DNA from 2 places in the Streptomyces sp. NPDC006314 genome. Region 2 is predicted to be linked to the other one. Evidence: riboswitches for the same ligand, from Rfam matches in the RefSeq annotation. Region 2 holds a riboswitch; the other holds the start of a gene.
The links. A riboswitch is a leader RNA that binds a small molecule or an ion and turns the genes downstream of it on or off. The one in region 2 is predicted to bind thiamine pyrophosphate.
Positions count from the first base shown of each region.

Region 1: it holds a riboswitch for thiamine pyrophosphate, as region 2 does, so the genes downstream of both, ABZ079_RS24875 (thiamine ABC transporter substrate-binding protein) here and thiC (phosphomethylpyrimidine synthase ThiC) in region 2, are expected to answer to the same signal.

Region 1 is NZ_JBEXRL010000014.1:99,941-106,951, forward strand. It holds gene ABZ079_RS24865 (ABC transporter ATP-binding protein) at 1-902, opposite strand, end outside; gene ABZ079_RS24870 (iron ABC transporter permease) at 902-2,503, opposite strand; gene ABZ079_RS24875 (thiamine ABC transporter substrate-binding protein) at 2,542-3,624, opposite strand; TPP riboswitch at 3,706-3,813, opposite strand; gene rlmN (23S rRNA (adenine(2503)-C(2))-methyltransferase RlmN) at 3,837-4,943, opposite strand; gene ABZ079_RS24885 (hypothetical protein) at 5,152-5,544, shown strand; gene ABZ079_RS24890 (cytochrome P450) at 5,861-7,011, opposite strand, start outside.
Region 2 is NZ_JBEXRL010000003.1:202,244-209,254, reverse strand. It holds gene ABZ079_RS06620 (SsgA family sporulation/cell division regulator) at 1-313, shown strand, start outside; gene ABZ079_RS06615 (YibE/F family protein) at 454-1,956, opposite strand; TPP riboswitch at 2,037-2,214, shown strand; gene thiC (phosphomethylpyrimidine synthase ThiC) at 2,207-3,991, shown strand; gene ABZ079_RS06605 (hypothetical protein) at 4,105-5,208, shown strand; gene ABZ079_RS06600 (hypothetical protein) at 5,271-6,134, opposite strand; gene ABZ079_RS06595 (metallophosphoesterase) at 6,316-7,011, opposite strand, start outside.

The DNA of each region.
Region 1 (7,011 bases), on a different contig from region 2:
TGGACGGCCACATGGGTGCCCTTGAAGGTGCGGGCGGTCACGGTGCAGGGCAGGCCCGCGTCGACGGCCACCATCCGTACCCCGGCGGGGCGGACGAGAAGCGTGCGGTTTCCCTGCGGAGAGCCGTCGGGCACCGGCAGCTTGCCCCAGGGGCTGTCGGCGGCCGTACCGGCGACGGTCGCCGGGACCACGTTGTCGAAGCCGAGGAAACGGGCCACGAACGCGTCGGCGGGCCGCTGCCAGACCTCCAGGGGCGTACCGGACTGCGCGATCCGCCCGTCCCGCATCACCACCACCCGGTCGGCCAGCGCGAACGCCTCGCCCTGGTCGTGGGTGACGGCGAGCACGGTGGTGCCCAACCGCCCGAACAGTTCCCTGAGTTCGACCACCAGGCGTTCCCTGAGGGAGCGGTCGAGCTGGCCGAGCGGCTCGTCCAGCATGAGCAGCCGGGGCCGGGGCGCGAGCGCCCGGGCGAGGGCCACACGCTGCTGCTCACCGCCGGACAGCCCGGCCACGGCCCGCCGGGCGGCCCCCGGCAGCCCGACCAACTCCAGCAACTGGCGCACCCGGGTGTCCCGTTCGGCCTTGACGACGCCGTGCATACGCAGTCCGAAGCCCACGTTGGCGCCGACGTCCCGCTGCGGGAAGAGCTGGTGGTCCTGGAACATGAGCCCGACACCGCGCTGGTGCGCGGGCATGCCCCCCTGGTCGCGGCCGTCGAGCAGCACCCGCCCCGAGTCCAGCCGCTGCAGCCCGGCCACCGCCCGGAGCAGCGTCGACTTGCCGCTGCCGCTGGGCCCGAGCACACACACCACCTCGTGCTCGGCGACATCGAGGTCGACCGCGTCGAGCACGGCCCGCCCGCCGAAACGCACGGTAGCGGCATCGAGGCTCAGCAGCATCAGAACTCCCCCGTCCGGTCGGTGCGCAGCCGCTCCAGGACGAGCAGCGCGACGGCGCACACCACCATCAGAATGGTCGAAAGGGCCATCGCCTGACCGTAGTTGAGGTCTCCCGGGCGGCTGAGCAGCCGGGCCACGGCAACCGGGAGGGTCGGGTTGTCGGGTCGGGCGATGAACACGGTCGCCCCGAACTCGCCGAGCGAGACGGCGAACGCGAACCCGGCCGCGACCAGCATCGCCCGCCGCACCATCGGAAGATCCACCTCGCGCCACACCCGCCAGGGCGAGGCCCCCAGCACGGCCGCCGCCTCCCTGAGCCGCCCGTCCACCGCGCGCAGCACCGGCAGCATGGTCCGTACGACGAAGGGGGCGCCCACCAGCGCCTGGGCGAGCGGCACCAGGATCCAGGACTGGCGCAGGTCCAGTGGCGGCTTGTCGAGCGCGATCAGGAAGCCGAAGCCGACGGTCACGGCGGACACGCCGAGCGGCAGCATCAACAGCGCGTCGAAGCCCCGTACCAGCCGTCCCGCGTCCCGGCGGGCCAGCGCGGCGGCGGCGAGACCTCCGATCACCACGGCGATGGCGGTGGCGGCGACGGCGTACTCCAGCGAGGCCCACACGGCGTGCAGGGGTGCCACCAGGAACGTACCGCCGTCGGGGTCGGTCAGCGCCCGGTAGTAGCCGAGGCCGGGTGCGTCGAGGGAGCGCCGGACGAGCACGGCGAGCGGCAGCACGAGGAGCAGGGCGATGGTGGTGAGGACCCCGGCGAGCAGCGCCCACTGGCCGGCCCCGCGCGGCCGGCGAACGGTCACCTTCGGGTCGACGAGGCGCAGCGCGGTCTCCCGCCGCCGTACGGTCCAGGCGTGCACGGCGAGGATCGCGCCGACGGCGGCGAACTGGACGAGGGTGAGGACGGCGGCCGTGGACAGATCGAAGGTCTCCGAGGTCTGCCGGTAGATCTCCACTTCGAGGGTGGAGAAGGTGGGGCCGCCGAGGATCTGCACGACACCGAAGGAGGTGAAGGTGAACAGGAACACCATCAGCGCGGCGGCGGCCACGGCGGGCGCGAGAGCGGGCAGGGTGATCTTCCGCCAGGCCCCGAGCGGCGAGGCGCCGAGCATCCGGGCGGCCTCCTCCTGCCGGGGGTCGAGCTGGGCCCACAGCCCGCCCACCGTGCGCACCACTACCGCGTAGTTGAAGAAGACGTGGGCCAGCAGGATCGCCCACACCGTGGTGTCCAGCCGTACCCCCCACAGCTCGTCGAGCAGACCGCCCCGCCCGACGAGCGCCAGGAAGGCGCTGCCGGCGACGACGGTCGGCAGCACGAACGGGACGGTGACGACGGCCCGCAGCAGCTGCTTGCCCGGGAAGTCGAGGCGCGCGAAGACATGGGCGGCGGGCAGCGCGAGCAACAGGGTGAGCGCGGTGGAGGCGAGCGCCTGCCAAGTGGTGAACCACAGCACGTGCCGGATGTCCGGCTGGGTGACGACGTCCGCGATCCGCCCGAACCGCCAGGCGCCGTCCACCTTCAGTCCGCGCGCGACGATCGCGGCCACGGGCCAGGCGAAGAACAGCGCGAAGAACGCGACGGGCAGGGCCATGAGCCCGAGCCGCGCCGCGCTTCTCCGCCGTGTCCCGGCTACCTCAGTACGAGTGACGTCCACGACTTGACCCACTGGTCGCGGTTGGCGGCGATCTTGTCCGGGGCCATGGTCCGGGGGTGCTCGGCGGCCGGCCCGTACTTCGTGAACTCGGCAGGAACGGCGGCACCCTTCACGACCGGGTAGACGAACATGTTGAACGGCATGTCCTGCTGGAACTCCTTGGTGAGCAGGAAGTCGATGAACGCCTTGCCGCCCTCGGTGTTCTTCGCGTTGCTCAGCAGCCCGGCGAACTCGATCTGCCGGAAGCAGGTGCCCGCGGCCACGCCGGTCGGTGCGGTACCGGGCCGCTTCTTGGTGTTGATCACCTCGGCGGGCGGGGAGGAGGCGTACGACACCACGAGCGGCCGGTCCCCGCCGGCCTTCTTGCCCCCGGAGGAGCCGGAGAACTCCTGGAGGTAGGCCTGCTCCCAGCCGTCGACGACCTTCACGCCGTTGGCCTTGAGCTTCTTCCAGTAGTCCTGCCAGCCGTCGTCACCGTACTCGGCGGCGCTGCCGAGCAGGAAGCCGAGACCGGGCGAGGAGGTGGCCGCGTTCTCGGTGACGAGGAGGTTCTTGTACTCGGGCTTGGCCAGGTCGGCGAAGGACCGGGGCGGGGCCAGCTTGTGCTCGCTGAAGTAGGCCTTGTCGTAGTTGACGCAGATGTCGCCGTGATCGACCGGCGTGACCCGGTGCTTGGCCCCGTCGAGCCGGTAGGCGGCGCCGACGGTACCGAGCCCCTTGGCCTCGTACGGCTGGAAGAGGCCGTTGTCGAGAGCCCGGGACAGCAGGGTGTTGTCGACGCCGAAGAAGACGTCGCCCTGCGGGTTGCCCTTGGTCAGGATCGCCTTGTTGACGGCCTGGCCCGCGTCACCGTCCTCGAGGGCCTTGACCTGGTACCCGGACTGCTTCTCGAAGTCCTTGAGGACGCTCTCGGAGACGCTCCACGAGTTGTGGCTGACCAGGGTGACGGTCTTGGAGTCCGTGGACCCCTTGGCGTCGCTCGAGCCGCACGCCGTCAACGCCGGCAGCGTGACCAGGCCGAGCCCGACCGCCATGGCCACGAAGGTCTTGTTGTGCACTGGATGTCCTCCTGGGGGTGGCCAGGAAGAGACGCGGCCCTGCCCGGGCTCCGCGAGGGAGGCCCGGGCAGGGCGCAACAGCTTGAGTGATGACCGAACTTCCTACCCAGAATGACCTGGGCGAGGTTCAGAGGGTCTGCGGCCCGTTTGCCGCACTCTCAGCGCTGTGGCGCTCCCCTGTCGGAATATGAAGATGTGTGGACGTGGCCAGATTACCGCTCGGTGGCCGCGAGCTGACCACAGGCCCCGTCGATCTCCTGGCCACGGGTGTCCCGAACCGTGACGGGCACACCGTGCGCGGCGATGGCCTCGACGAACGCCTTCTCGTCCGCCGGCCGGGAAGCGGTCCACTTGGACCCCGGCGTCGGGTTGAGCGGGATGAGGTTGACGTGCACGGGCCTGCCCTTGAGCAGCCGGCCGAGCCGGTCACCGCGCCACGCGTGGTCGTTGATGTCCCGGATCAGCGCGTACTCGATCGACAGCCTGCGACCCGACTTCTCGGTGTACTCGAACCCGGCGTCCAGCACCTCGCGCACCTTCCACCGCGTGTTCACGGGGACGAGGGTGTCGCGCAGCTCGTCGTCGGGGGCGTGCAGGGAGATCGCGAGCCGGCACTTGAAGCCCTCGTCGGCGAACCGGTGGATGGCCGGCACGAGCCCGACGGTGGAGACGGTGATCCCGCGCTGCGAGAGCCCGAGCCCGTCCGGGGCGGGATCGGTGAGCGCCCGAATGGCACCCACGACCCGGTTGTAGTTGGCGAGCGGCTCCCCCATCCCCATGAAGACGATGTTGGAAAGCCGCGCAGGCCCGCCGGGCACTTCCCCGTCCCGGAGCGCCCGCATGCCGTCCACGATCTGGTGGACGATCTCGGCGGTGGACAGGTTCCGGTCGAGCCCCGCCTGCCCGGTCGCGCAGAACGGGCAGTTCATGCCGCACCCCGCCTGCGAGCTGATGCACATGGTGACCCGGTCCGGATACCGCATCAGCACGGACTCGACGAGCGTCCCGTCGAACAGCCGCCACAGGGTCTTGCGTGTGGTCCCCTGGTCGGTCGACAGATGCCGTACGACGGTCATCAGCTCGGGAAGCAACGCCTCCTGCAGCTTGCCGCGCGCACCGGCGGGGATGTCGGTCCAGTCCGCCGGGTCGTGCGCGTACCGCGCGAAGTAGTGCTGCGAGAGCTGCTTGGCACGGAACGGCTTCTCGCCGATCTCGGCCACCGCGTCCTTGCGCTCGGCGGGCGTGAGGTCGGCGAGGTGCCGCGGCGGCTTCTTGGCTCCGCGCGGGGCGACGAAAGTGAGTTCTCCGGGCTTAGGCATGGCGCTTACCAGTGTCGCAGATCGACTCGGGTAGCCCAGGCCAGAGCGGGGTGGGGGCGGTCACCCGTGGGCACCGACTGTCAGCATTGGTTGGCCTCGGACGGCCCAGGGACGGCCCAGGGCGCGTGCTCGGGCGGTGGGATGGTCAGTAGCCTGCATCTCTGTAGGTAAGTGCGGCATGATCGCAGTCATGTCTTGAGGGGGACTGATGAGTGCCTGCATAGCTGCGGCCGTCTTCTTCGGCCTGCTGGGTCTGATCCCGGCCAGGAAGGCGCGAGGCGTCCGTCACCTCATAGCGCATGGCGAGCGCGCACCCGGTGTGTGCGACTACGTCACCTGGGACGACGGCGACGCGAGCGCCTGGTGTTCGTTCGTCACCCCGGACGGCAAGAGCAGACAGATTGTGGTTACAGGGTACGGATCTCCACGATTCGAGGCCGGCGACGTGGTGGAGATCGCCTACTGGAAGGGCAGACCGCGTACCGCGGTGGTGGTACAGGACGAGGAGAACTACTGGCGCACCCACCTCGTCGCTGCGATCGTCTGCTCCGTACTGGCCGGCGTTTTCGCGCTGGCCGCGATCTTGGCTGCAGCGCTCTAGGAGCTTCGGCAGCGCGACTGGTGATATCACCACAGCCAACCCGCCATTCGATGCCCGCTTGTGTCCCTGCTCCGAAGGCGTGACACAAGCGGTCCCGCCCGGCTCGTCGCCGAAGGCGCCCGGTTCCGGTCCTCCTGCTCCGCCGAGAAGGGCCCCTGGGCGTACGGCAAGGTCCTGACCGGCGCCGAGAGGGCAAGTCGGGACAGCTGGTCGGCCACGCGCACTCCGTCGCGAATCGCCCCGACCGCGGCCGCTACACCGCCTCCAGGTAGTCCCAGCCGAGCCAGCCGGGGTCGCCCGTGACGTGACCCGGGTGTCACCAGGTCACGGGCAGCGTCCTGGGGCCGCGGATCAGGCCCTGGCGCTGGAACTCGACCTCCTCGGGAGGCACGGCCAGCCGGATGCCGGGGAAGCGGGCGAGTACGGCGCCGATCATGACCTCGGCCTCCATGCGGGCCATGATGGCGGCCAGGCAGTGGTGCGGGCCGTGGCCGAAGGCCAGATGGGCGGGGCTCTTCCGGTCGAAGTCCAGGGCGTCGGGGTCGGGGAAGACCTCGGGGTCGCGGTTGGCGGCGACGTAGGCGTTGTAGACGACGTCGCCGGCCCGGATCAGCCGGCCGCCGACCTCGACGTCCTCGACGGCGACACGGGGGATGCCGACGCCGTTGCGGTGCGGGACGTAGCGGAACAGCTCGTCCACGGCCCGGGGCAGGAGTTCCGGCTCGCGCCGCAGCCGGTCCATGTGCTCGGGGTGGGTGAGCAGTGCGTACATCATCGAGCCGCTGTTGTTGCGCACCGCGTGACCGCCGCTGACCTGGATGGCGGTGGCCAGGGAGATCGCCTCGTCGTCGGTGATCTCGCCCGCCGCGGCGGCCTGCGCCAGCACGCCGGCCAGGTCGTCGCGGGGATCCTCGCGGCGCTGCTGGAGCAGTTCGACGATGCGGGCCCGGGTGGCCTGAGCGGCCTCCCTGGCGCGTTCCTCGGACTCGGTGCCCGCGGACAGCAGGGCCTCACCCGTCGCCGCCCAGCGGTGCCAGTCCTTCTCCTCCACACCGAGGAAGTCGCGGGTCACGGCGATCGGGAAGGGGCCGTGCAGGTGTTCCATGAGGTCGGCCGGTGCGCCCGCGCGCTCCATCCCGTCGAGCAGTTCGGTGGCCCTGCCCTCGGCCAGCGGCCGCAGCCGCTGCATGCTCCTGCCGGTGAAGGCGCGGGCGACGACCCGGCGCAGCCGACTGTGCCGGGGCGGGTCGATGTACTGCAGACCCGCCGTCTGCGAGGCCACCGGCACCGGGCGCATGGTGGTGACATCGCGGCCGACGACCTGTTCCCGGGAGAAGCGCGGGTCGGAGGTGACGAAGCGGACGTCCTCGTACCGGGTGACCAGCCAGGCGTGCCCCTCGCCGTGCGGGAGCCTGATCCGGGTGACCGGCTCGTCGCGCAGCAACTCGTCCAGGAACGGATCGGGGT
Region 2 (7,011 bases):
TCTGCCCGGCGACGCCCCGGTGACCTGGGCCTTCGGGCGGGAGCTGCTGGTCGACGGGGTCGGCCGGCCGTGCGGAGAGGGGGATGTGCACATCGCACCCGCCGATACGGAGGTGCTGGGCGAGGTGCTGATCCGGCTTCAGGTCGGCGGTGACCAGGCTCTGTTCCGCTCGTCGGCCCCGCCGCTCGTGGCCTTTCTGGACCGCACGGACAAGCTCGTGCCGCTCGGTCAGGAGGGCGCGTTGGCCGATTTCGACGCCCATCTCGACGAGGCCCTGGACCGCATCCTGGCCGAGGAACAGAGCGCCGGCTGAAGCATCACGGCAGGGGACGCCGGGCACTTCGCTGTGGCGTGTGCAACGCGCAGGAACGCTTCTGCGCAAATCTGCATGGCGCGGACTCCATATAACGGTCGGCCTTGCCCGGTCCGCAGGACACGGCCGGCCGTGCCGGCTCACCGCTTGCGGCGGCGGCCCCGGCCGGCGCGGGCCGGAAGGCGCTGTACTCCGGTGGCTGCCGGGGCACCCGGTCCGGGCCGGTCGGCCGACACCACCAGCGCGGCGAGCGCGGTGGTGACCGGGACCGCGGCGACCAGACCGATCGATCCCACCAGCGTGCGTACGATCTCCTCGGCCACCAGCTCACTGTTGGCCACGGTCCCCACGCTGCTCTGCGCGATCGAGAACAGGAGCAGCAACGGCAGTGCGGCACCGGCGTAAGCGAGGACGAGCGTGTTGACGACTGACGCGATGTGGTCACGGCCGATGCGTATGCCCGCCCGGTACAGCCCGCGCCAGCCCATCGACGGATTGGCCTCGTGCAGCTCCCAGACGGCCGACGTCTGCGTCACCGTCACATCGTCCAGGACACCGAGCGAACCGATGATGACACCGGCCAGCAGCAGACCACTCATGTCGATCGACGGATACAGGCCGTGGATCAGACCGGTGTTGTCGTCCGTGTTTCCGGTGAGGGCGGCCCAGTCGATGAACTCCGAGCCGAGGATGCCGATCAGCAGGAGGGAGACCAACGTGCCGAGCACCGCGACGGACGTACGGGCCGACAGCCCATGGCACATGTAGAGCGCGATGAGCATGATCGCACTCGACCCGACGACGGCTACCAGCAGCGGATTCGAACCCTGCAGGATCGCGGGCAGGATGAACAGCGTCAGCACCAGGAAGCTCACGGCCAGCGCGATCAGCGCCATGACCCCGCGCAGCCGGCCCACCACGACGACCGCGAGCGCGAAGATTCCCGCGAGCAGCGCCATGGGGAACTTCCGGTTCACATCGGTCACCGAGTACTGCAGGTCCTTGGGCGCCGAGGGCTCGTAGGCGACCACGACCTTCTCACCCTGGTGCAACTGCCGTGACTGGTCCGGCTGCACGATCTCGGTGAACGTACGGCCCTTGTCCTTGCCGGTCTCGACCCGGATGGTCGCCTTCTTGCAGGTACCCCCCGCTTCCTGCACCGCCGAGTTGCCCTCGGCGGTGGAGGTGTCACTGGTCGGAGTCCCGCCGGAGGCGTTCACCGACTTGCAGCTCACCTCGACGACCCTGGTGACCGTGGCCTGCTGAGTCTGCCGGTCGAAGCCGACGCCGGTGCGCTTGTGCGAGGGGGCACCCCCGGGCCAGAGCACCACCAGACCGACCAGGACCGCCGCGGTGAACGGGACCAGGATCGCCGCGATGACCTTCCGCAGGTGCTGGGAGACGGGCGCGGCGGGACCGTGGCTGTGACCGTGCGAGTGCCCGTGCCCGTGCCCGTGCCCGTGCCCGTCGTCTCCGCCGGATCCCGTCGGGCCGGGTGCGCTGCCCCCGCCGGAGCCGTTCCCCTGGCCGTGTCCGGCGCCCGGCGCACGGCCGTCGTGGGCGCGTTCACCGCCCTGTCCGCCGCCTGGCCCTGAAGCGTCTCGGCGGCCCGGGTCGGGCGCCTGGTACGGGTACTGCTCCATCCTGGTCACCGCCCGATCATCGCAAGAACGGCAGAGGCCCACTGTTCACCGCGCCACAAATGACGCTAGCGTGGAGGCACCTTTGCACACGCGGGAGCTCGGAGCACCGGGCTGAGAGGGCGCTGACCTCCGTATACGCGATGTTTCACGTGGAACGAGCGCTGTTCCACAGGGAACGTCGGCAGACGGGAATCGCTGCGTCGACCGCCGAACCTGTTACCGGGTAATGCCGGCGTAGGGAGTAGGTCTCATGACCAACAAGGACGCACGCACGCCTGCCTCCGTCCAGGACGAGAAGTCCCAGGAGGCCGGGAAGTCCATCGGCTGGCACAAGGCGTACGTCGAGGGCTCGCGCCCTGACCTGCGCGTGCCGGTCCGTCAGGTGCACCTCACCAACGGGCAGTCGGTCACGCTGTACGACACCTCAGGCCCGTACACCGATCCACTCGTCGACACGGACGTCCGCAGGGGCCTGCCACCGCTGCGGGAGAACTGGATCATCGCCCGCGGTGACACCGAGGAGTACGCGGGCCGTCCTGTCCGTCCCGAGGACGACGGGATCAAGCACACAGCGCCGCGCGGCGGGCTGCGGAACCTGGACGCGGTCTTCCCCGGACGCCCGCGCCAGCCGCGGCGGGGTCGCGGCGGCGAGGCGGTGACACAGCTCGCATACGCGCGCCGGGGCGACATCACGCCGGAGATGGAGTACGTGGCCATCCGGGAGAACGTGTCGCCGGAAGTGGTCCGCGAGGAGATCGCGGCGGGTCGGGCGGTGCTGCCGGCCAACGTCAACCACCCGGAGATCGAGCCGATGATCATCGGCAAGCGGTTCCTGGTGAAGGTGAACGCCAACATCGGCAACTCCGCGGTGACCTCCTCCATCGAGGAGGAGGTCGAGAAGATGACCTGGGCGACCCGCTGGGGCGCCGACACGGTCATGGATCTCTCCACCGGCCGGAACATCCACACCACCCGCGAGTGGGTACTGCGCAACTCCCCCGTACCCATCGGCACGGTGCCGCTCTACCAGGCCCTGGAGAAGGTCGACGGCAAGGCCGAGGAACTCACCTGGGAGATCTACAAGGACACCGTCATCGAGCAGGCCGAGCAGGGCGTGGACTACATGACCGTTCACGCCGGCGTGCGCCTCGCGTATGTTCCGCTGACGGCCCACCGCAAGACCGGCATCGTCTCCCGCGGCGGATCGATCATGGCCGCGTGGTGCCTGGCACACCACAAGGAGTCGTTCCTGTACGAGAACTTCGAGGAGCTGTGCGAGATCCTCGCCGCCTACGACGTCACGTACTCGCTGGGCGATGGCCTGCGGCCGGGCTCGATCGCGGACGCCAACGACGAGGCGCAGTTCGCGGAGTTGCGCACGCTCGGGGAACTCAACCGGATCGCCAAGCGTTTCAACGTACAGACCATGATCGAGGGCCCGGGACATGTCCCGATGCACAAGATCAAGGAGAACATCGACCTTCAGCAGGAGATCTGCGATGAAGCTCCGTTCTATACGCTCGGCCCGCTGACCACGGACGTCGCGCCGGCGTACGACCACATCACCTCCGGCATCGGGGCGGCGATGATCGCCTGGTGGGGCACGGCGATGCTCTGCTATGTCACGCCCAAGGAGCACCTGGGGCTGCCCAACCGGGACGACGTCAAGACGGGTGTCATCACCTACAAGATCGCCGCGCACGCGGCCGACCTCGCCAAGGGGCATCCGGGCGCTCAGGAGTGGGACGACGCGCTGTCCGACGCGCGCTTCGAGTTCCGGTGGGAAGACCAGTTCAACCTCGCGCTGGACCCGGACACGGCACGGGAGTTCCACGACGAGACCCTCCCGGCGGAGCCCGCCAAGACGGCCCACTTCTGCTCCATGTGCGGGCCCAAGTTCTGCAGCATGAAGATCTCGCAGGACATCCGCCGGGAACACGGCGGCAGCCAGGCCGAGATCGAGGAGGGCATGGCCCAGAAGTCGAAGGAGTTCGCGGCCGCGGGCAACCGGGTGTATCTGCCGATGGCCGACTGAGAGGCGACGAGGGGGACAGGCCGAGGTGTCCGTCCCCCCCCGGGTCCCGGAAGCCGGTAACGGAAGGAGCACGACGGCGTCCGTGCGCGGACGAGATTCATAGGGTCTGCCGTGTGGGTGGGATCGATGTTGCCAACGGAGTGGCGGGCGCCGTCATCGGCATGCTGTTCGCGGTGCTGTTCCAGCAGCCTTTACAGGATGCGTGGTTCCGGCTGCGCAGACGATCGGCCAGTGCTCTGCGCGGCCTGGGCCGCCGGGAGGAGTCGGGACCGGCCTGGCGCACGTTCTCGCTGGGCCCCCTGCACACATCTGCGCTGATCGTGGAGGGCGACGGTGAGACCACGATCCCGCCGGAGAGAGTCTTCGTCCACGTACTCGACGACGAGGTGCGGCTGCCGGCGGGCATGGAACCGTGGCGGGAGGAGATAGCGGTCGAGAGTGAACGGCTGCGCGCCGAGGGGCGCACGCCCTTGTGGAACGGACCGCGCTACGCGGTCGAGTCGTTCGACATCTCCCGCACCGCGCTCGACGAGACCCCGGAGGTGCATCTGCGGCTGCGGCCGACCGACTACTACACCTTCCTGGCCGCCCAGCAACTCGACCGTCGGCTGCCTGACGGTACGACCCCCCGGTCGCGCTACCTGGATCCCGAACAGCCCCTTGTGGCGCCGGCGTTCCTGCAGTGCAGCTTCGCCGTCAACGTCGCCGTGGTCACCGCCGACGACATGCTCGTGGTGAGCCGTCGCAGCGAGCGGGTGCGGATGGCGCCCGGGGTGTGGAACTCCTCGGTGAACGAGGGGCTGTCCCGGCACATCGATTCGTCGGGCAGGAGCGCACCGGACCTCCATGCGGTGTGCCGCCGGGGCATGCGGGAAGAACTGGCCCTGGAGCCCCACGAGTACACCCTCGAGCTCCTGGCCTTCGTCCTGGACGTCGACAGACGCCACTGGAGCGGCCACTACTTCGCCCGGCTGAAGGAACTGCGCAGTACGGACATCCAGGCGAGGATGAGCAGGGGCGTGGCGGACCGCTGGGAGCACCAGACGATCGACTATGTGCCCTTCCGCCCCGCTTCGGTGGTCAGATACCTGCTGCGGGACGACCGCGTCCACCGCTGGGCGCCGCTGGCACCGGCGTTGTTCCACCTTGCGTTGGTGCACGTGTACAGCCGCACGTCCGTGGAGCGTGTCGAAGCGCAGGCGGTCCGGCGGCTGTAAGTGAGCCGCGCCGCTCGCGACCGGGTGCCGCCGCGGGCGGACCCCGGTCGAGGCGGGTGTTCTCACTCCGGCTGGTGTTCGGGGCCGCCGAAGTCCGGGCTTGTGTAGTCGGGGCTGCTGAAGCTCGGGCGGCCGGAGACGGGGCCGTCGTCGGGGCTGCTGAAGCCGGGGCGGTCGTAGCCCAGGCGCGGCATGCGGCCGGTCGGGGCGGGCGGGGTCGTGCGGTGCAGTGCCGTCGGCCCGGGGTCGGCGAGGGCCTCCCGCAGGAACGGCAGGATGCCTCGCTCCAGCAGGGCGTCCCGCCAGGCCTCCCTGGCTCTCGTCAGCTGTTCGTGCGCCGCGTCCTGTGCCTGGGCTTCCGCCGAGTTGCTGTTGCGCAGAGCGGTGAGCAGCAGCCCGACGGCGGCGATGAGGATCGCGGCAGCGGTCATGGCGCCGAACACCCAGCCGGTGGTGAGCAGGGTCCGGGCGAAGGCCTGTTCGGGGTTGAGCATCTTCAGGATGTAGCCGACGAGCAGGAAGATCATCGCCGCGGTTCCGGACAGGAGGGGAGCCAGCACGGCGATGACCGCGATGGCGCCCGCTCCGGTGGTCTCGGCGGCCTCGCCGAGGGTTGCGGCGAGTCCCGCCGTGGCCGAGGCAGGGTCCGTGGTGGCGGAGTCGCCGGTGGCCGAAGGCGCGGACAGCGCCGGGTGGCGCAAATCCTGGCGGACCTGCACGTAGTGCTGGTACTCGGCCGCCGCGGCCGCGGTGATCAGGGCGGTGGCGTTGAGCGCCATGGTGCGCAGTTGCTCGGGGTTGAGCCGCTGTCCGACAGCGGCCAGTTCCGGTCGGTGTGGCGCGGAGCGCAGCGCCTCATCGAGGAGCCGCTCGAATTCCTGGCGGTCCTCGCTCTGCAGGTACTGCGGAACGCTGTTCATGTGCATCCCCCGATGCTCCGTAGGGCTTGGGGCTCGCACGCCGGCGAGCCGTCGGGCAGAAACGGAGGGGAGCCTGCTACGGATAAGCCGATGGTAGAGCCGTGGCGGCACACGGTGACAGGGGATTGCCGGAAATTGCGTTCCGGTCTGCGTGTACGTCGCCGGGGCGCGTCCGCCCGCGGAACGGTCAGTTGTCCAGGGGCAGTTGCTGGACCAGCAGTTTCCCGTCCATGGTCACGCCGCCGTCCATGGCGATGGCGAGCCCGTCGGCGTAGACGTGCGGGCCCTCGACGACCGGGCCGCCGCTCTCCTCGCCGTCCTCGGAGCCGACCTCGCCCAGGAGATAGGGGATGGGGCTGTGGCCGTGAACGACCCGGGTACCGCCGTACGTATCGAGGAGGGAGCGTACGGCGTCGGCGCCGCCCTCGTCGCGGAAGGAGAACCGCTTGGTGAACTTGCGGAACAGATCCCAGACCTCGTCGGCGTCGTTGCGGGTCAGGGCCTCGCGGACGGTGTCGTTGACCGCCTCGATCGAGTCGCCGTAGTCGAGGTAGGCGGTGGTGTCGGAGTGGAGGAGCAGATAGCCGTCGACCTCCTCGACGGCGTCCAGGCGGGCCATCCACTGCAGGTGGTGGTCCTGGAGGCGGTCCATGTCGGTCTTCTGGCCGCCATTGAGCAGCCAGGCCGCCTGGAAGGTGGCGGTGCCCGCGCCGGAGTTGACGGGGGTGTCGCCGAACCGCTTGGCGCCGAGCAGCAGCAGCTCGTGGTTGCCCATGAGGGCCTTGCAGTAGCCGCCGGCCGCGGCCGCCTCGGCGGACAGCCGCATCACCAGGTCGATGACCCCGATGCCGTCCGGGCCGCGGTCGGTGAAGTCGCCGAGGAA